4 regions of the Streptomyces sp. NPDC001914 genome follow, and region 4 is predicted to be linked to each of the others. Evidence: riboswitches for the same ligand, from Rfam matches in the RefSeq annotation. Region 4 holds a riboswitch; each other region holds the start of a gene.

Region 1 (5,034 bases), on a different contig from region 4:
CCCGGCCGACCCCCGGCTGGCCACCGCCACCGTCTACAGCAGCCTGGAACCGTGCGCCCACCGTGCCTCCCGGCCCGCGCCGTGCGCCCGGCTCATCCTCGACGCCGGGGTGCGGCGGATCGTCACCGCCTGGCGCGAGCCCGACACCTTCGTCACGGACGCCGACGGGAACGGGCTCCTCGCCGCCGCGGGCGCCGAGGTCGTCGTCCTCCCCGAGTACGCGGAAGCCGCCGAGGCCCCCAACCGGCACCTGGCGGCCCGCTAGGCGGCGGGTGCCCGCGCCACCGGAGGGGCGGGTTTAAAGGGGTGTGCTTCGGGTCCCGCGGATGGCGTACACTTATCTCAACGACGCGGGGTGGAGCAGCTCGGTAGCTCGCTGGGCTCATAACCCAGAGGTCGCAGGTTCAAATCCTGTCCCCGCTACTGAAGGCCAAGGGCCGGAACTCGGATTCACGAGTTCCGGCCCTTGGTGTTTGTCCCCCCGGCTCTCCGGCCGGCTCCGCCCCGGTGCCACGGACGGGCCCCGCTCGCCCGGTCGGGCCACACAGGTCGCCCGCCGCCCCCGGACCGGTTCTTCTGGACAGGTGGGGCAGCCAGGAGGTGAACGGCGGACCGAAGGGCTCCGTGACCGGGCCGACCGGCCGTCCCGCGGCGTTCGCGGGTCCGGGAGCCTCCCGCCGCCCGGTCCCGGGGAAGCGGAATCGCGCAGGATCGTGTGGGCGCGCACCTTCGCACGGACCCTGCCCCTGCTGCTCGTCGCCGCCGGGATCGTCTACGACTGGTTCACCCCGTCGGAATACACCGCGACCCCCCTTTTCGCGGCCGCGCCCCTGGTCGCCGCCCCCCTCCACTCGCTGCGCGGCACCGTCCTCGCAGGCCTCCTCGCCGTCGGCGCGGTTCTCGTGGTCCACGGCGTGCTCGGCATCGTCCTGCAGGTCGACGCGGTCACCGAGGTCGTCACGGTGACGACGGCCGCCGTCCTCGCCGTCCTCATCAACACCGTCGTGCGGCGCGGCGACGAACGGCTCGCCACCGTCCGGGAGATCGCCGAGTTCGCGCAGCGCGCCGTGCTGCCCGAGCCCGAGCCGCGGATCGCCGGGCTCGAGGTCGCGGCCCGGTACGAGGCGGCGCAGGAGGACGCGTTCATCGGCGGGGACCTCTACGCCGTGCAGGACTCCCCGTACGGCGTACGGCTCGTCGTCGGGGACGTACGGGGCAAGGGGATGAACGCGGTCGCCACCGTCGCGACGGTGGTCGGCGCGTTCCGGGAGGCGGCCGAGCAGGAGCCGGCCCTGGAGGGCGTCGCGGAGCGCCTGGAGCGGGCGCTGACGCGCTCGGGCACCCGGCGCGACGGCGTCGACGCGGTCGAGGGGTTCACCACCGCCGTCCTCGCCGAGATCCCGCCCGGCGCGGACCGGGTGCGCGTCGTCAACCGCGGTCATCCGCCGCCCCTGCTGCTGCATCCCGACGGGACGCTCGCCGTCCTCTCCGCCGCCTCCTTCGCGCTGCCCCTCGGGATGAGCGACCTGGGAGGCCGGCCCGCCCCGACGGTGCGGGACCGGTTCCCGCGCGGGGCGACGCTGCTCCTGCACACCGACGGGCTGTCCGAGGCCCGTGACGCCCGGGGGGAGTTCTTCGACCCGGCACGCTGGCTGGCCGGGCGGGTCTTCTCCTGCCCCGAGGCCCTGCTCACCGCCCTTTCCGAAGCGGTCCGCCGGCACACGGGCGGCGTGCTCACGGACGACATGGCGCTGCTCGCCGTCCGGCGTCACGAACAGTGATCGGACTGTATCCCTCCGCATAACGACTGACGTACCGTCAGGGAAATCCGTGCAAGTGGCACCGGGTCAACTCGCCCGTTTTTCATCGTTCATGACCCCAAAGTCCTGGCCAAGAGCCGTTAATGATCAGTCGGAACAGCTTGGAATTCGGCGCCCGGGTCTATTAACGTTCGATAACGCAGCGCGGTCGTCACAACCGTCACAAGAGACGGCTCCGTGCGCACGCGCCGAATCCCGTCAGGGAACCGGGGAACCAACTCGTGGGGTGAATCGGGCGTATTCCGCCGTGGAAGCACGGTGGCCGTACGCGCGTAGGAGACCTTCCTGCTCCGAACCCGTCAGCTAACCCGGTAGGCGGCAAGGAAGGAAAGGAGTGCGCCCACGTGGCGTCCAACCGGCCCGCTCAGCCAACCTCGTTCGCGCCGAACGAAACCCACACCTTCGGCTACGGCAAGGACGAGGGACCCTGGGAGGAGTGGAACCCCACCGCGGATTCCCTCGCTCCCGTCCGCGGCCGGCACCGCACGGGCAAGCAGCGCGGCGGAGGACTCGCCCGCAGCTCCACGGTCCTCGGCGTCGGTGTCATAGCCGCCGTCGGCGGAGGCGGCATCGCCAGCGCCGCCCCGGGCAAGGCCCCCGTCTCCATCTCGCTGCCGGACCTGTCGTCGGTGACCGAGTCGGCCAAGGCCCTCATCTCGGACGGCGGATCCAGCGCTCCCAAGGGCTCCACGACTCCGCTCACCAACGCCGGTCTGACCACCTCCGACACGGCCCAGGGCAGCACCGACGCCGGTGAGGCGCTGCGCGACCGCATCATGGCGCAGGCCCAGTCGCAGCAGAACCAGGCCGACACCGCCACGCAGAAGGCCGCCCAGACCGCCGCCGCGCAGAAGGCCGTGAAGCTCGCCGCCGCCCAGCAGGACGAGGCCGAGGCCAAGGAAGCCGCTGCGAAGGAGAAGGCGGAGGAGGCGGCCAAGCAGAAGGCCGAGGCCGAGCGCCTCGCCGAGCTCGCCAAGAGCTACGCGCTGCCGACGTCCTCGTACACGCTGACCTCGACCTTCGGTGAGGCCGGCTCCATGTGGTCCTCCGGCTACCACACCGGACTCGACTTCGCGGCGCCCACCGGCACGCTGCTCAAGGCGATCCACAGCGGCACCGTCACCGAGGCCGGCTGGGCCGGATCGTACGGCTACCGCACGATCCTCACCCTCGACGACGGCACGGAGCTCTGGTACTGCCACCAGTCGTCCATCAGCGTCAGCGTGGGCCAGAAGGTCGCCACGGGTGATGTCATCGGACGCGTGGGCGCGACCGGCAACGTCACCGGCCCGCACCTGCACCTCGAAGTGCACCCCGGCGGCGCCGCCACCGGCATCGACCCGATGGCATGGCTCCAGAGCAAGGGCCTCAACCCCTGATCCCCGAACTCCGGCAGCCCTGACGTCAACCCCCCCCGGCGTCAGGGCTGTCGGCCGTCCGGGCGCGGACGGCGGCACGCCCCGGGCCCGGTGATTGTGGAATACATCGATCCGATGCGGGCGTTGAGCCCGTACATGACTTCTCTTCGCAAGCTCGGTTCGTCCGACCTCGAGGTCTTCCCGCTCTCCCTCGGGGGCAACGTCTTCGGCTGGACGGCCGACGAGACCCGGTCCTTCGCCGTGCTCGACGCCTACGCCGCCGCCGGCGGCAACTTCCTCGACACGGCCGACTCCTACTCGGCCTGGGTCGAGGGCAACGAGGGCGGCGAGTCCGAGACCGTCATCGGCAGATGGCTGAAGAGCCGCGGCAACCGCGCGGACATCGTGGTCGCCACCAAGGTCAGCCAGCACCCCGCCTTCCCGGGGCTGTCCGGTGCCAACATCAAGGCCGCGGCCGACGCGTCGCTGCGCCGCCTGGGCACCGACCACATCGACCTCTACTACACGCACTTCGACAAGCCGGAGGTGCCGGTCGAGGAGATCGTCGGCGCCCTCGACGAACTCGTGAAGGCCGGCAAGGTTCGGCACATCGCCGCCTCCAACATCTCCCCGGAGCGGCTGCGGGAGTCCCTGGAGTTCTCCGACCGCGAGGGCCTCGCCCGCTATGTCGCCCTCCAGCCGCACTACAACCTCGTCTCGCGCGACACCTACGAGGGCGCCCTGCTGGAGGTCGCGTCCCAGGCCGGTCTGGCGGCCGTCCCGTACTTCGCGCTCGCCGCCGGTTTCCTCACCGGCAAGTACCGCCCCGGCACCACGGTCGACTCGCCCCGGGCGGCCGGCGCGGCCAAGCACCTCGGCACGGACCGCGGACCGCGGGTCCTCGCCGCCCTCGACGAGATCGCGGCGGCCCACGACACCGCCGTCGCGACGGTCGCCCTCGCCTGGCTGGCCGCACAGCCGACGGTCGCCGCGCCGATCGCCTCCGCCCGCACGGTGGAACAGCTCCCGGCCCTGCTCGGCGTCGCGGACCTGGTGCTGAGCGACGAGGAACTGACGCGCCTGTCGCGGGCGTCGGCGTAACAGCCGGACCGTCGGCGGGCGGCACCGGTGAGTTCCCCCGGTGCCGCCCGCCGGACACGGCCTAGGAGCGGTACGGGTTGTACGCCGGATACGGGGCCGGCGCGGACGCCTGGGCCGGCCACCCGTAGGGCCGCGCGGGCGGGGCGACGTGCTGCCCGTACCGCTGGGGCTGCCAGGGCGGCGGCACGGGCAGCGGCGCCGTGGCGCGGGCCGCGTAGGCGAGGGCCGGGCGGGCGATCTCCCGGCGGCGCCACAGCTGCTCCAGCAACTCGCGCTCCCGTACGACGAAGTCGGCGCCCGCACGGCCCCGGCGCCCCCGGTGGCGCAGGAACGCCAGTGAGGTCGCGTATGCCTCGTACTCCGCCACCGAGCGCGCCGCGCCCTTGCCGAAGTGGTGGCCCGCGTAGTCGCGCGCGAGGCGCCGCGCCCGCATCGAGCCGAGGGCCCACGGATCGGCCGGGCCCAGCCAGCCGGCGGCGGTGTACACGGGCAGTTCGGCGCGGACGGTCCGCAGCTCGCGCTGCCGCGTCCAGACGACGAGCCAGGTCAGCAGCCCGAACGCGGGCACCATGAACGCCGCGTACACCCCGAAGAACCCGAACCGGCCGAAGCCCGAGGAGCCGTTCCAGAGCGCGTGCATGCCCATCGCGAGCAGCAGTCCGGTCAGCGGGATCAGCACCCGGCGCACATGCTGGCGTTCGGCGGACAGCGCCGCGACACCGAAGCCGATGCCGGTCAGCACGGTGAACAGGGGG
Region 2 (5,034 bases), on a different contig from region 4:
ACGAGGACGTCCTCGTCCCTCTCTCGGACGGCACCCGTCTGTACGCCCGGATCTGGCGACCGCTGACCGAGGAGCCCGTACCGGCGCTCCTGGAGTACGCCCCGTACCGCCTGACCGACTGGACGGCCGCGCGCGACCAGCAGCGCCACCCCTGGTACGCCGGGCACGGCTACGCCTCCGTCCGCGTGGACGTGCGCGGGCACGGCAATTCCGAGGGAGTGCCCGGGGACGGACGGGCGGGGACCGAGGCGGACGACGGGGTGGAGGTGGTCTCCTGGCTGGCCGGCCGGCCCTGGTGCACCGGCCGGGTCGGCATGTTCGGGATCGCGTGGGGCGGCTTCACCTCCCTCCGGGTCGCGGCCCGCACGCCCGAGCCGCTCAGGGCGGTCGTCACGGTCTGCTCGACCGACGACCCTTATGACAACGACACGCACCACGCGGGAGGTTCCGTCCTCGCCGCCGACACGCACGCCAGGTCGGCCCGTCTGCTCGCCTTCGCCGCCCGCCCGCCGGACCCCGCGCACGTGGGCGAGGGGATGTGGCGGGACATGTGGGAGAAGCGACTGGAGGCCGTCACTCCCCCGGCGCACACCTGGCTGGCGCACCAGACCCGGGACGCGTACTGGCGTGAGGGCGCTGTCCGCGAGGAGTACGGGGCCATCCGCGCGGCGGTCCTCGCGGTCGGCGGCTGGCACGACCCGCACCGCGACACGGTGCTGCGCCTGGTGCGGAACCTGCCTGCGGATCGCGTACGAGGTCTCATCGGCCCCTGGTCCCGCCAGTACCCGGACCGGGGCCTGCCGCCCGGACCGGCGATCGGCTTCCTCCAGGAGACGCTGCGCTGGTGGGACCACTGGCTCCGCGACGAGGACACGGACGCGCTCTCCGTCCCTCTCCTGCGCTCCTACGTGATGGACGCGCACCCTCCCGCGACCGCGTACGCCCGGATCCCCGGCCGCTGGGTGGGCGACCCGGCCTGGCCCTCACCCTCGGTGACCCCGGTCGCGTACGCGCTCCAGGGCGCCCCGCTGCCGGTGCGGTCCCCGCAGCACACCGGGGTCGACGCGGGCCGGCTCTTCCCCTCGGGCGACGACGCCGACCTGCCGCCCGACCAGCGGGAGGAGGACGCCAGGTCGGCCTGCTTCGAGTTCGAGGTGGGCGAGGAGACCTGGGTCCTGGGCCGCCCCCGGGTCAATCTGCGGCTGACGTCCGCGTCACCCCGGGGCCAGGTGATCGCCCGGCTGTGCGACGTGGCCCCCGACGGGGCGTCCACACTCGTCACCCGGGGCGCCTTGAACCTGTCGGCGCGCCGGGGCCCGGACAGGACGGTTCCCTGGAGCCCGGGCACCACGGAGCACGTCGTCTTCGACCTGAACGCCATCGGCTACGCGTTCCCGGCGGGCCATCGCATCCGGCTGGGCGTCTCCTCCGCGTACTGGCCCTGGATCTGGCCCCAGCCGGGCTCGGAGGCGGGCTTCACCCTGGAGCCGGTCGGCAGCGTCCTCGAACTCCCGGTGCGGGCAACGAAGTCGGACCCCTCGGTCGCTTTCGAGGAACCGGAGGAGTCCGAACCCCTCGGCGTGACCGTCTCCGCGACCCTCGACGAGCCCCGCCCGCGACGCCTGGTCCTGCGCGACGTGGCCGCGGAGACCTGGAGCCTGGAGGTGGACCCGGGACGCGGCGGCACCCAGGTGTTCCCCGACGGCCTCGAATGCACGGAGGAGGCCCGGGAGACGTACACGATCGGCACGTCGGACCCGCTCTCCGCCCGCGCCCGCTCGGCCTGGTCGATCCGGCTGCACCGGCCCGAGCTGCCCTGGGACGCCCGCGTCGAGACGGTCTCCGCCCTCACCTGCGACGCGCGGGACTTCATCACGACCGACGAACTCGTCTGCAAGGACGGCGACGAGGTCGTCTTCCACCGGACCTGGGAGAAGCGAATCCCGCGCACGGCCGGCTGACCAGCCCAGTGAACAAAGGGAGTTCACCGCCGGCCGGGCGCGCGTGGACCCAACTGCGGCGGTACGACGCCCACTTCGCCGCGCCTCCACCGCGACCGGTCCGCTCTCGTGTCCGCGCTCCCCCACCCCCGGCGAACCGCGCCCGCCGCTGTGTCCCGCGCCACAATTCCCCCCGCACCAGGGGCTGCTCGACGCCTTCAGGGGGGCAGGAGGACCCTCACCAACGCAGGCGCAATGCCCGAATTACCCCCTCATGCCGCCTTGATGGTCTTTGGTCTCGTGAGTTGGGTCACCGGCCGACGAGGGTTCCACGGGGCACCTCTTTCGACTCAACCCCTTTGCGAAAGGCAAGTTGAGGATCCAATTCCGGCACAATCGGACTTTTTACCCGCTCATCAACCAGGCGAAAGTGATCTTCTCAGTCAAATCTCGTCTTGTTTCGGACATGTGCTCTCGCATACGTTCTGGTCGACCCCGGGCGGATCGCCGAATCCTGCCGCCGCCCGGCAACCCATCGACCCACGCACGGCAGGAGCGGGGGAACCACAGGTAAGCCGCCGATCCGGACAAACCGGACCGGCTTGGGGTGAAGCCGCGCCCACAGCGCGGCCGGGCATCTCCCGCCCGAACCCGACAGCTCACCTCGCAGGCGTCGGAGAGGACATTCGTCATGCCCATACGAGGCAAGCACCGCCGCATGAAGACCAACGTCATCACCCGGGGCATGATCGCCGCCGGTACGGGTGGCATGGCCCTCGCCCTCCCCCTCGTGGGCGCGACCGGCGCCAGCGCCGCCACTCCGGCGCAGGCTCCCCAGGCGGCCAAGACCGCGGTGGTCCCCAACGTGCAGCTCGTCACCTACAAGGTCGTCGCCGGCGACACCCTCGCGAAGGTGGCGAAGAAGTACCCCAAGAGCGGTGGCTGGAAGAAGCTGTACGCGGCGAACCGCGCGGTCATCGGCGACAACCCCTCGATGATCCGTCCGGGCCTGAAGCTGACCGTAGGCACGAAGACCCTGAAGTCGACGACCGTCCGCACCACGGCGAACGCGACCGCCGCCGTCGCCAAGTCCAAGACGACCACCGTCACCCAGGCCGCCGCCAAGACGTACTCCAACGACCTCGACGGCTGGATCAAGGAATCCCTGGACGTCATGGCCAAGGCCGGCATCCCGGGCAGCTACGACGGCATCTACCGCAACGTGATGCGCGAGTCCTCCGGCAACCCCAACGCCATCAACAACTGGGACTCCAACGCCGCCGCGGGCATCCCCTCCAAGGGCCTGCTCCAGGTGATCGACCCCACGTTCCAGGCGTACCACGTCGCCGGCACGTCGTCGAACATCTACGACCCGGTCGCCAACATCACCGCCGCCTGCAACTACGCGGCCGACAAGTACGGCTCCATCGACAACGTCAACGGCGCCTACTGATCGCACCCCCGCGACACCCTCTTCACCGCACCCGCCGACGGCGCCTTCCGGGCCGTCGGCGGGTGCGTTTTCCGTGTGGTGGGTGCGGGCGCGGGCGGGCGTGCGTCGGACTGTCCCGTACGTCGGACGGGACCGCGCATCGGACGGGACCGTACGTCGGACGGGTGCGCCGGTGTCAGCCGAAGCCGAAGATCCGCTCCAGGACGACCGCGATCCCGTCGTCCTCGTTCGACAGCGTGACCTCGTCGGCCACCGCCTTCAGTTCCGGATGGGCGTTGGCCATCGCCACGCCCCGGGCCGCCCAGTCGAACATCGGGATGTCGTTGGGCATGTCACCGAAGGCGAGCGTCGCGCCCGGCGTGAGCCCGAGATGCGCCGCGGCGAGAGCGAGGCCCGTCGCCTTGGTCACTCCGCATGGCTGGAGTTCGACGGTGCCCGGCCCGGACATGGTGACCGTCGCCAGCGAACCGACCACTCCCCGCGCCGCCGAGGCCAACTCGTCGTCGGACAAGGACGGGTGCCGGAGCAGCACCTTGCTGATCGGCTCCGCCCAGAGGTCGTCCCTGCGCGGCACCCGCACCGCCGGCAGCGTCGGATGCGGCATGACATAGCCCGGCTCGATGAGCGTCAGCCCGTCCACGCCGTCCTGGTCGACCGCCGCGTACAGCAGCCCGACCTCCGCCTCGATCTTGCCGAGCGCCGTCTCCGCCAGCTCCCTGTCCAGCGTCACCGACCACAGCATGCGGTCCGCGCCGGCGTCGTAGAGCTGCGCCCCCTGCCCGCACACCGCCAGTCCCTCGCCGCCGAGTTCGTCGAGAAGGGGTCGCACGCGCGGCGCCGGTCGGCCCGTGACCACGAGATGCCGGGCACCTGCCTGGGTCACCTTCGCCAACGCGGCGCGTGACCGGTCGGAGAGTGTGTCGTCGCCGCGCAGCAGCGTTCCGTCCAGGTCAGTGGCGATGAGTGAATATGCAGTCGGAGCGGCCATGATCCGAAGAATACGGATCGAACGACTCATCGGCCCGGCCTGAACCGGACGACGTCCGGTATCCCGTCAGCAACGCCGTTCACCGCACGGTGGTAAGCGCGTTGCGACCGCTTCGGATCACCCAGGCTCCGCTTCCGCCCACACCCACTTTCCCGCACAGGACCACCCACAACTCCCCAACACCCCTTGCGCCAAGCCCGACTCGGCCGAGCTCCGGACGCGGCCGTCACCAAGTCCGTTACCAGTGACACCCGTTGGAGAGGAGTGCGGCGACCTCCTTGCCGCAGGATGCGCACCACGGGAGCGTACGGAGCAGCGGCGCGACCTCGCGGGCAGGGGCCGGAGGGGGCGTGGAGCAGCGGGCGGGAGCGCGGGGCGGCGGACAGCCGCGGGCAGGGGCGCGCAGCAGCGGACAGCCGCGGGCAACGGCGCGACAAGTACGGTCCGGGACGGGTGAAGCGGCACCCGCCCCCCTCTCTGCGCCGCACCGCCGTTCACCGAAGGCCGACTCCGCACAGGGCCCGACACGGGGCCAGACACAGGGTCAGACACGCGGTCAATTCGGACATTGAAAACCTTTTAGGCCCTGCCGCAGTGGGGACACTCCCCCGTAACGTGTGCTCCGACCACACCAAACGCGTGGAACGCATGGC
Region 3 (5,034 bases), on a different contig from region 4:
GACTGCGCGAACAGGCCGATGCGTCCGGGGCGGGGCATCTGGGGGGCGAGCGAGGCGTTCAGCCGCACGTCCGGCGCCGTGTTGATGACGCCGAAGGCGTTGGGTCCGATGATGCGCATCCCGTACGTGCGCGCGTGCCGTACGAGTTCGCGCTGGCGTTCGCGTCCCTCGGGGCCGCTCTCGGCGTACCCGGCGGAGACCACCACGAGTCCCTGCACGCCGTGTTCGCCGCATTCGGTCACGACCTCGGGGACGTGGGCGGCGGGCACGGCGACGACGGCGAGGTCGACTGGGTCGGCGATGTCCCTGATGGAGCGGTGGGCGGGGACTCCGTCGAGTTCCTTGTCCTGGAGTGCCGCGTTCACCGCGTACAGGCGTCCGGTGAACCCGGCCTGGCGGAGGTTGTCGAGGACGCTGCGGCCGACCCCGCCGGGCGTGCGCCCGGCGCCGATGACGGCGACCGAGCCGGGGGCGAGCAGCCGCTGGACGGAGCGGGCCTCGGCGCGCTGTTCCCGGGCGCGCTGCACGGCGAGCGACCGGTCGGTGGGTTCGAGGTCGAACTCCAGGCGTACGACACCGTCCTCGAAGCTGCGCTTCTGGGTGTAACCGGCGTCCGTGAAGACCTTGATCATCTTGTTGTTGGCGGGCAGCACCTCGGCGGCGAAGCGGCGGATGTCACGCTCGCGGGCCACCGCTCCGATGTGTTCGAGCAGCGCGGAGGCGACGCCCCGGCCCTGGTGGGCGTCCTGCACGAGGAAGGCGACCTCGGCCTCGTCGGCGGGCGCGGAGGCGGGCATGCCGTCCGCGTTGATCCGGTCGTAGCGCACGGTGGCGATGAACTCGCCGCCCACCGTGGCCGCGAGGCCGACCCGGTCCACGAAGTCGTGGTGGGTGAAGCGGCGGACGTCCTTGGCGGACAGGCGCGGGTAGGGCGCGAAGAAGCGGTAGTACTTCGACTCGTCCGACACCTGCTCGTAGAAGCTGACCAGGCGTTCGGCGTCGTCGACGGTGATGGGCCTGATGCGCGCGGTGCCGCCGTCGCGCAGCACCACGTCGGCCTCCCAGTGGGCTGGGTACTCGTGCCGGTCCGACGAGGTCTGCATGGGGCCCAGAGTACGGCTCGCGTACGACAACGGCGCGAGGCAGTCTGAGGGTGACGGGCGTCGGAGCGGGTCTTCGACCGACACCGCGGCGGGTGATGCCCGGGACCGTCCGGGCACTCCTCGCGATATGGAACAATGGTCTAGACAACCCTGAACACCCGAAGGGCAGCATCTCATGGCTGAGCGCCGCGTCAACGTCGGCTGGACCGAGGGCCTCCACGCCCGCCCCGCCTCCATCTTCGTCCGGGCCGCCACGGCGTCCGGCATCCCCGTGACGATCGCCAAGACCGACGGCACCCCCGTCAACGCGGCCTCCATGCTCGCGGTCCTCGGCCTGGGCGCCCAGGGTGGCGAGGAGATCGTTCTCGCCTCGGACGCCGACGGCGCGGACGTCGCCCTCGACCGTCTGGCGAAGCTGGTCGCCGAGGGGCTCGACGAGCTCCCCGAGACCGTCTGAGCCTGCCCGCGAGGCAGTCGGACCCACACGGCCGAGCCGCGGCACCCTTTCTCCGGGTGGCGCGGCTCGGCCGTTTTCCGTGGACCCGTCCGCGAATTCCCCACGTGTCACGCAGGCCTCGGGCCGCGGTCGCGGTAATGCCGCTCACCGGAATTCCGGACAAACGAATAAAAGGGCATCAGAAATGAGCCCCCGCAGAATATCCCTCTTTGTATACGGTGCCTGTGTTAAAGACGCGGGCCCGTCATGTTTACGGGATGTTGCGAACTTCTCACACGGTCCGGCCGGTCGCCGCCGGGAAATCGGAGCCGGTGCGCGGCCGTGGCGCGCTCGGTGTGCAGGGCCGTGATCGCGCGGGCCCGCTCGCTGTCCCCGCGGGCCACCGCGTCCACGATGCCGCCGTGCTCCGCCCAGGACTCCGCGGGGTCGGCCGGCGCCTCGACCGAGTACATCCAGGCGATCTTGTGACGAAGCTGGGCGAGCGTCGAGGTCAGCGCCGGGCTGCCGGACGCCTGGGCCAGCGTCTCGTGGAACCAGCCGCCCAGCGAGCGCAGATCCTCGCTGTGGCCTCGCCTGGAGCGCTCCTGCCCCAGCCTGACCAGTCCCCGCAGCACCTTGAGGTGGGCCTCCGTGCGCCGCTGCGCCGCCCTCGCGGCCCCCAGCGGCTCCAGCAGCATGCGCATCTCCAGGAGGTCCGCCGCCTCCAGCTCGGTGGGCTCGGCGACACAGGCGCCCGCGTGCCGGCGGGTGACCACGAAGCCCTCGGCCTCCAGCGTGCGCAGGGCCTCGCGCACGGGGACGCGAGAGACGCCGTAGCGGCGCGCGAGCAGTTCCTCGGTGAGCCGGCCGCCGCGCTCGTAGACACCCGCGACGATGTCGTCACGGATCGCCGTGCACACCGAGTGCGCCGGAATACGCATGACCGACCTCCGCTTTAATCCCCGTGAAACGCCGTCGATTGACGCTTGTTCAGTGACTCTATTGCAGGAAGCCTGAATTTCCGATGGCGGGCCTGAATCCATGGATATTTTTTGGACAGACGGCGTCCGGAAACGACGATGCCCCGGCTCGGTGAGCCGGGGCATCAAAAGCGGTGGGAAGCCGCGAAGCGGTCGTCAGACGTTGACGCCGTGCGAGCGCAGGTACGCGACCGGGTCGATGTCCGAGCCGTACTCCGCGGTCGTGCGGGCCTCGAAGTGGAGGTGCGGTCCCGTGGTGTTGCCGGTGTCGCCGGAGAGGCCGATCTGCTGGCCCGGGGTGACGGTCTGCCCCACGGACACCCCGATGGACGACAGGTGGCCGTACATGGTGTACGTGCCGTCGTGCATCTTGATCACGACTTGATTGCCGTAGGCGCCGCCCCAGCCGGCCGTGACGACCGTGCCCGAGCCGACGGCGTGGACCGAGGTGCCGGTGCCCGCGTGGAAGTCGACACCGGTGTGGCTGCCGGAGGACCACAGGGCGCTGCTGGCCTGGTAGCCGGTGGAGACGTACGAGCCGGTGATCGGCATGACGAACGTGTTCAGCCGCTTGCGCTCGGCCTCGCGGGCGGCGCGCTCCTTGGCCGCGCGGAGCTTCGAGGCCTGCTCGGCGGCCTCCTTGCGCGCGGTCTGCTCGGCCTGCTTGCGCGCGGCGGCCTCGTCGGCGGCGCGCTGCTGGGCGAAGGCCTGGGCGTCGATCTGGTCGGCGACCGTGTCGTTGAGGGTGACGGTCTGGGTGAGCCCGGTCTGCTCGACGGAGGCTTCCGCGGCGAACGCGGGGGCGGCCAGGGTTCCGATCACACCGGTGGTGGTGAGCGCCGCGACCCCGACGGCGGTCGTGGTGGTGCTGTGCACCCGGCTGCTCGTACGACGATGCTTGCCGGTGCCACAGGTGAACGCCATGTAGGGGCTGATCCTTTCCTTCCCTCTCGCCTACCGGGTTAGCTGACGGGTTCGGAGCAGGAAGGTCTCCTACGGGCCCCCTCCGAGGAGGGCGTCCGATTCACCCCAGGGACTGAGTGGGTCCCCGGCTCCCCTGACTCGCGTCTCGGGGACTCGGCGATGACTGTCCGGTGCCGCGGGCGCGGCGCACTGCGTGACGAACAGCCGGACCGACGCTAAACGGGGTGACTTTCGAACAACAAACGGATCACGATTTTTGTTACGCATGCCACAGGGCAGAAGGGCAACCGCCGTACGAATGCGGACATCTTGGGAACGGCACCTGTAAAGGAAAGGCCCTGACGGCTCTTCAGCCGTCAGGGCCCTCTCGTGTCGCACGGGTTCTACTCGGCGGCCACCACGGTGACTTCACCGATTCCGAGGGCCCTCACCGGGTCCGCGATCTGCGCCGCGTCGCCGACCAGGACGGTCACCAGACGGTCCGTCGGGAAGGCGCTCACGGCCGCCGCGGTGGCCTCCACGGTGCCGGTGGCGGCCAGTTGCCGGTAGAGCGTCGCCTGGTAGTCGTCCGGCAGGTACTGCTCGACCTGGTCCGCGAGCGTGCTCGCGACGGCCGCGGCCGTCTCGAACTTGAGGGGCGCGACGCCCACCAGGTTCTGCACGGCCACGTCCCGCTCGGTGTCGGTCAGGCCCTCGGCCGCGAGGGTGCGCAGCACCGTCCACAGGTCGTCGAGCGCCGGCCCGGTGTTGGGGGTGTCGACGGAGCCGCTGATGGCGAGCATCGCGGCGCCCGTGCCGTCCGGCGCGGAGCGCAGGACCTGCCCGAACGCCCGCACGCCGTAGGTGTAGCCCTTCTCCTCGCGCAGGACGCGGTCCAGGCGCGAGGTGAGGGTGCCGCCGAGGCAGTAGGTGCCGAGGACCTGTGCGGGCCACACACGGTCGTGCCGGTCGGCTCCGACGCGGCCGATGAGGAGCTGTGTCTGGACGGCTCCGGGGCGGTCGACGATGATCACGCGGCCGGTGTCGTCGGCGCTCACCGGCGGCACGGGACGCGGCTCGGCGGACGAGCCGGTCCAGGAGCCGAGCGTGTCGGCGAGCAGCTCGTCGAGATCGACACCCGTCAGGTCGCCGACGACGACCGCGGTGGCCGTGGCGGGGCGCACGTGCTTCTCGTAGAAGGCGCGCACACCCGACGCGTCGATGCTCCGGACCGTCTCCTCGGTGCCCTGACGGGGGCGCGACATGCGCGCGCTCGCCGGGAACAGCTCCTTGGAGAGCTCCTTGGCCGCACGACGGGCCGGGTTCGCCGTCTCGTGCGGGATCTCGTCCAGCCGGTTGGTCACCAGCCGCTCGACCTCGCTGTCCGCGAACGCGGGGGCCCGCAGCGCGTCCCCGAGCAGGCCGAGCGCCTTGGCCAGGCGCGAGACGGGCACTTCGAGCGACAGCCGTACGCCGGGGTGGTCGGCGTGCGCGTCGAGCGTGGCGCCGCAGCGTTCCAGCTCGGCGGCGAAGTCCTCGGCCGAGTGCTTGTCGGTGCCCTCGGAGAAGGCGCGCGCCATGATCGTGGCGATGCCGTCCAGGCCCGCCGGCT
Region 4 (5,034 bases):
CCGCGACGGAGGAGTACGAGGTCGACCTCCTCGACTGACACCAGAAGGGGGATGTCCCGGCAGGTGCGTCCGTGCGGGTGCATCCGCCGGGGGCCCTGGAGCGGAAGTACGGCATCAGAAGCGACGCTGCGCCGGTGCGCGTCGTGCCGACAGGTGCCGAGGGTCATGCCGAATCCGCAGCCGGGGCGAGACGCCCCCGAGACCGCCTACGTCAGTCACGTCGGCAACTGCCGTACGTGTCAGCGGGAGGCGGGGCGGTGCCCGCAGGCGGCCCGCCTCTGGCGCTACTACCAGGAGTGGCGCAACGGCCACCGTGCGCGGCCCGAGCCCCCGGAGTGAGCTTGGGGCGGGCCCGCGGCCGATGAGACGATCCCCCTCACGGTCCGTGCGAGGCGTGGAGAGCGCCGTGAGGTGGAGGGGCGTCATGCGAGGCTCTGCGGGGATGTCCGCCGACGACGTGTCCCGGTCCGGAGCGACGGGAGCTCCCGTCGCGCTGCGGCCGTGTCGCGCCGCCCTTGCCGAGACGGGTCCGGCGCGTGTCGCCGTACTGATCCTTCACGGCGGCGCCGCGGACAGCAAGGCCCCCTTGCGGCCGTGGAACGTGGCGCGCGCCCGGATGCGGCCGTTCGTGCGCTCCGTGACGCGGGCCCTGCCGGACGAGGGCGCGTTCGTCGGGCAGGTGCTTTACCGCTACCGGGGATGGAACGGCGCGGACGCCGACCCCGTCGCCGACGTCCTGCGGGCACTGGACGAACTCACCGCTCTGGTCGGCGAGGTGCCGGTCGTGCTCGTGGGCCACTCGATGGGCGGGCGCGCCGCTCTGCGGGCCGCCGCCGCACCGCAGGTCCGGGCCGTGGTGGCGCTGGCGCCCTGGTGCCCGGAGGGTGAGCCGGTGGCCCACCTCCGGGACAAACGCGTGATCGTGCTTCACGGGGACCGGGACCGGATCACCGACCCGGCGGCGTCGTTCGCCCTCGTGCGCCGGGCCGCGGCGGCGGGTTCCTCCGCGAGCGCCGTGCGGGTCGAGGGAGGTGACCACGCGATGCTCCGCCGCGCGCGGACCTGGCACCGGGCCACGGGTACGACGGTGGCCGATCTGGTCACCCGGATCGGCGGTGGGCTCGACCCGCTTCCCGCCGAACGGTCCGGTGGCGAACCCGGCGTTCTCTAGAACCTGCCCGGCCCGCCGTGCCCTGTCCACCGGGGTGGCCGTCGGTCAGGGGCCGGGTGTGTCGAGACGGTCGTCGGGGTCGGGGGTGGGGGAGAAGGGGCGGCGAGTGCCGGAGGACGCCTGCCGGGAGGCGGACGAGGGTAGCGGGGCGCCCGTCGAAGGATCCCAGCTCAGAATCCACTCGAAGTCGCGCTGCAGCCGACGTGCTTCGCTTCGCACGAGCGTCGGTATGTCGCCGCGTTCGGAGATCAGTTGGGCATAGATCGGCGCATCGTGCACGTGGGGATCCTCGACTCGCTCGCGTGGTCTGACGTGCCTCGACCGTACGGGCGGCACGTGGTCGCAGCGGTGATCCGGCCAGCTCGGCCAGAACCGGTCAAGGTGTGACCAGCGGGCGCCGTCGATGTTGAACGACGTGCCAGGGAAAGCCAGTTCTGTGCACACTTCCGACACATCCGGGATGGCCGGCCCACCGGCCCGAGACCCCGGAAGGGTCGGATCCGTCCGCTCCGAACGTAATCAGGACGAAGCGGTGCGGGGCCGCCGCGCGGGAGTTCGGGTCGACGGCGGACCTGCGGACGGGCCCGGATCGCCCCAACGACCGTGCTCAGCCGCCTTTTCGAGCACGGCCCGTGTCCTCACCGTCGCGCTGCGGGGTGGTGCGATGAAGGTCACGAAAATGTATCGGACATCTGGGACGTGGATCTTCACATCCGGTGCACAACATGGCTAAGTTGGCGACCAGGCCGCCCGACTCCCTCCGGCGAAGCTCGCCGGGCGGCGCGGCCTCCGCCGAGTCCTGCCTGTCCACGCGGCAGCGGGAGCCGGGGACCCACCGAACCTGGGGTGAATCGGCCAACTGCCTTTCGGGGCAGGGGTCGTAGGGCATACCTTCCGGAATCGTCCGCCCGAACCCGACAGCTAACCCGGTAGGCGGACGACGGAAGGAGCACCACTCCATGGCGCCGGAACGCACCCCGCCCAGCCGCGAGGAAGTCGCCCGACGGCTCTCGTCCCTCTACGACCAGGCGGAGCTCGCCACCGGAAACTTCAACGGGACCCGCGCCTCGGCGAATTCCGCCCGCAGGCCGGGCCGGGGGAGCGCGGGTCAGGGGAGTGGCGTTTCCGACGCCGCCCAGGACGATCTGATGCGGCAGTGGTTCGACGGGGCGCGGTCCCGGTTCGGGCCCTCTGCTCCGGCGTCGCTCCCGGCCGACAGGCAGTCGGAGCGCGGTGGCGGAGGTGCCCGTCCGAAGGCCGTTCCGCAGGGGCCCAAGGGATCCTCGTCGGACCTTCCGACGCTTTACGAGCTGGAGCAGCTCGTGCGGCCGGTGGCCGAGTTGACGGCCGCCCCGGTGCTCGAACTGACCGCCGGTCCGGCCTCGGAGCCGGCCGCGCGCCCCGCGCTGGAGCTGACCGCGGGTCCGACGGCCGGGCCGATGACCGGTTCCATGACCGGTTCCATGACCGGGCCCATGGCCGGTGGCGCCCCGGCGGTACCGGGCCCCCGCACGGAGGTCCGTGCGGCGCTCCGTGCCGGAGCCGCCCCGGCGGGCGCGCCCCAGAAGGTCTCGTCGCACCTCAAGAAGCAGAGTGCCCGGCTCAAGCTCGCCGCCGCGCGGGAGCTGATGGCGCGGCACGCCGCACGGCAGGGCATGCCCGTCGCGCAGATGCCGGCGATCGAGTACCGGCCGACGCCGGAGCCCCAGCTGCCGTCCTTCCCGCCACCTCAGCAGGCCGCGGCGTTCCCGTCGGCCGCTCAGACGGGTTCGTTCCCGTCGGTGGGCCAGACCGGTTCGTTCCCGTCGGTGGGTCAGACGGGTTCGTTCCCGGCGGTGGGCGATTCGGGTTCGTTCCCGTCGGTGGGTCAGACGGGCTCGTTCCCGTCCGTGGGCCAGTCGGGCTCGTTCCCCTCGGTCGCTCAGACGGGCACCTTCCCCTCGGTCGCCCAGACCGGTTCGTTCCCGTCGGTCCCTCAGGCCGCGCCGTTCCAGGCGGCTCCTCAGACCGCCGCGTTGCCGTCCACCGCTCAGACCGGTTCATTCCCGTCGGTGGGTCAGACGGGCTCGTTCCCCTCGGTCGGCCAGACCGGTTCGTTCCCGTCGGTCGCTCAGGCGCCCGCGTTCCAGGCGGCGCCCCAGCCCGCGCCGTACGAGGCGGTGCCCCAGGCCGCCGCGTTCCAGGCGGCGCCCGCGCCCCAGGTCTTCGACACGGGCTCCATGCCCCAGGTGTACGAGTCGGCGCCGCCTCCGGCCGTGGAGTCCAAGGCGGTCATCCTGCCCCCCGGCTACGAAGCGCCGGCCCCGGCCCCCGAGTACACGTCCGTGCTCCTGCCCCTCTCGTACGACAAGCCGACCCGCCCCAGCGGGTATCAGCCGGCGCCGATGCCGCCGGTGAACGAACCGGCGCCCCAGCCCCCGGCGTACGAGACGGCGCCGCGTCCCGCCGCGTACCAGGCGGCCCCGCCGATGCCGCCGGTCACTGAGCCGGTGCCGCAGGCGCCCGCGTACGAGTCCGCGCCGCCCCAGGCCGCGTACGCGTCGGCCCCGATGCCTCCGGTGAACCAGCCGGCGCCTCCGCAGGCCGACGACGCCTGGCGGCAGTCGTTGCGGCCGGCGGCCCAGCAGCAGACGTGGCCCGCCGCTCCCGGGACCGTCGACGCGAACCCGGGCTTCGACATCGACAGCCTCGTCGCCGGAGCGGCCGCCCCGCAGGCCGTGGCTCCGCCGGCCGCCGCTCCGGACAGCCGGGCCGCCGAGGCGGTGGCCTTCGCCCGCGCTCAGATCGGCAGCCCGTGCGTGTGGGGGGCGTCCGGACCCGGTTCGTACGACCCCTCCGGTCTCACCCAGGCGGCCTGGAAGAGCGCCGGGGTCATGCTCCCCCGGTCGACGCAGGAGCAGGCACAGGCCGGCCCGGCGGTCGACCTCGGCGCCATCCAGCCGGGTGACCTGGTCTTCTTCCACGCCAACGTGAGCCACGTCGGTCTCTACGTGGGCGACGGCATGATGGTCCACGCGCCGAGTCCCGGAGCGCGCATCAGCGAGGAGTCCGTCGAGTCCGTCGGACAGGCGGCCATCCACAGCGTCGTCCGTCCGGTCTGAGCCGCCGCCCGTATGCCCCGGAGGCCGTTGACCGGTCCCGGCCCGCGGGGCGTACGGCCGTCCGGGGCGTACCGGCGGCCGTCCGGAGGGTGGTCCTCGGTGAAGGCGCCGCAGCGGTGCCGCGGCGCCGGCCGTCAGAACTCGCTGTCGATCCCCGTGACGGCGGCGGGACCCAGCGGCGCGTCGTCCGCGGACAGACCGCTGTCCAGGAGCGCACCGGAGACGAGCCGCACCGCCTCGGCCTCGGCGCTCTTCCGGTCCGCGGCCTCGACCTCCAGCCGTACGGAGAACCGGTTGTCCTCGTCGACGGTCAGCAGGCTCAGTTCCTCGCTCTCGCCCAGGTCCGTGTTCTGCGGGTCCTGGGGGCGAAGCCTGCGTTCCACGTCGGCCCGGGAGGCGTCCGGGAGGCCGTGGACGAACGTCCCGGGAACGGTGATGACGTAGGTGGTCACAGGAGCTCCTAGTGCGGCCGGCGCGCGGGCCTGAAGTGCGGTCGGTTGTGTGATCGCCCGTATACCCCGCATTGTGCCGGGCACCCGGATCTTCTTCGCGTCGGACGGAGCCCGACGTGCGGCGGCCGTGCGTCCGGCGCCGCCCGCCGTGCGGTGACCGGGTCCGGCGGTCCCTGCCGCGCGGTGATCGCGTGGCGATACGGTCGGCCCATGGCTGACGCTAGGTTGACCACCGCCTCGTACCTCGTCCTCGGCATCATCGACAAGCTGGGCGAGGCCAGCGCGTACGACGTCAAGGGGGAGGCGGCGC

Evidence for each region. A riboswitch is a leader RNA that binds a small molecule or an ion and turns the genes downstream of it on or off. The one in region 4 is predicted to bind cyclic di-AMP.
Region 1: it holds a riboswitch for cyclic di-AMP, as region 4 does, so the genes downstream of both, ACFYYF_RS38590 (M23 family metallopeptidase) here and ACFYYF_RS14950 (NlpC/P60 family protein) in region 4, are expected to answer to the same signal.
Region 2: it holds a riboswitch for cyclic di-AMP, as region 4 does, so the genes downstream of both, ACFYYF_RS05685 (transglycosylase SLT domain-containing protein) here and ACFYYF_RS14950 (NlpC/P60 family protein) in region 4, are expected to answer to the same signal.
Region 3: it holds a riboswitch for cyclic di-AMP, as region 4 does, so the genes downstream of both, ACFYYF_RS19880 (M23 family metallopeptidase) here and ACFYYF_RS14950 (NlpC/P60 family protein) in region 4, are expected to answer to the same signal.

The regions. Positions count from the first base shown of each region.
Region 1 is NZ_JBIASW010000024.1:65,980-71,013, forward strand. Features, by position in the region: gene ACFYYF_RS38575 (dihydrofolate reductase family protein) at 1-265, shown strand, start outside; tRNA gene ACFYYF_RS38580 (tRNA-Met) at 350-423, shown strand; gene ACFYYF_RS38585 (PP2C family protein-serine/threonine phosphatase) at 714-1,781, shown strand; cyclic di-AMP (ydaO/yuaA leader) riboswitch at 1,997-2,153, shown strand; gene ACFYYF_RS38590 (M23 family metallopeptidase) at 2,165-3,199, shown strand; gene ACFYYF_RS38595 (aldo/keto reductase) at 3,335-4,279, shown strand; gene ACFYYF_RS38600 (PrsW family intramembrane metalloprotease) at 4,341-5,034, opposite strand, start outside.
Region 2 is NZ_JBIASW010000002.1:150,431-155,464, reverse strand. Features, by position in the region: gene ACFYYF_RS05690 (CocE/NonD family hydrolase) at 1-1,961, shown strand, start outside; cyclic di-AMP (ydaO/yuaA leader) riboswitch at 2,436-2,628, shown strand; gene ACFYYF_RS05685 (transglycosylase SLT domain-containing protein) at 2,632-3,393, shown strand; gene ACFYYF_RS05680 (HAD family hydrolase) at 3,569-4,381, opposite strand.
Region 3 is NZ_JBIASW010000006.1:381,832-386,865, forward strand. Features, by position in the region: gene ACFYYF_RS19865 (GNAT family N-acetyltransferase) at 1-1,103, opposite strand, end outside; gene ACFYYF_RS19870 (HPr family phosphocarrier protein) at 1,279-1,560, shown strand; gene ACFYYF_RS19875 (GntR family transcriptional regulator) at 1,788-2,480, opposite strand; gene ACFYYF_RS19880 (M23 family metallopeptidase) at 2,676-3,443, opposite strand; cyclic di-AMP (ydaO/yuaA leader) riboswitch at 3,456-3,612, opposite strand; gene ACFYYF_RS19885 (pitrilysin family protein) at 3,827-5,034, opposite strand, start outside.
Region 4 is NZ_JBIASW010000004.1:551,832-556,865, reverse strand. Features, by position in the region: gene ACFYYF_RS14965 (beta-glucanase) at 1-38, shown strand, start outside; gene ACFYYF_RS14960 (hypothetical protein) at 166-339, shown strand; gene ACFYYF_RS14955 (alpha/beta hydrolase) at 425-1,171, shown strand; cyclic di-AMP (ydaO/yuaA leader) riboswitch at 1,952-2,123, shown strand; gene ACFYYF_RS14950 (NlpC/P60 family protein) at 2,131-4,272, shown strand; gene ACFYYF_RS14945 (hypothetical protein) at 4,407-4,724, opposite strand; gene ACFYYF_RS14940 (helix-turn-helix transcriptional regulator) at 4,935-5,034, shown strand, end outside.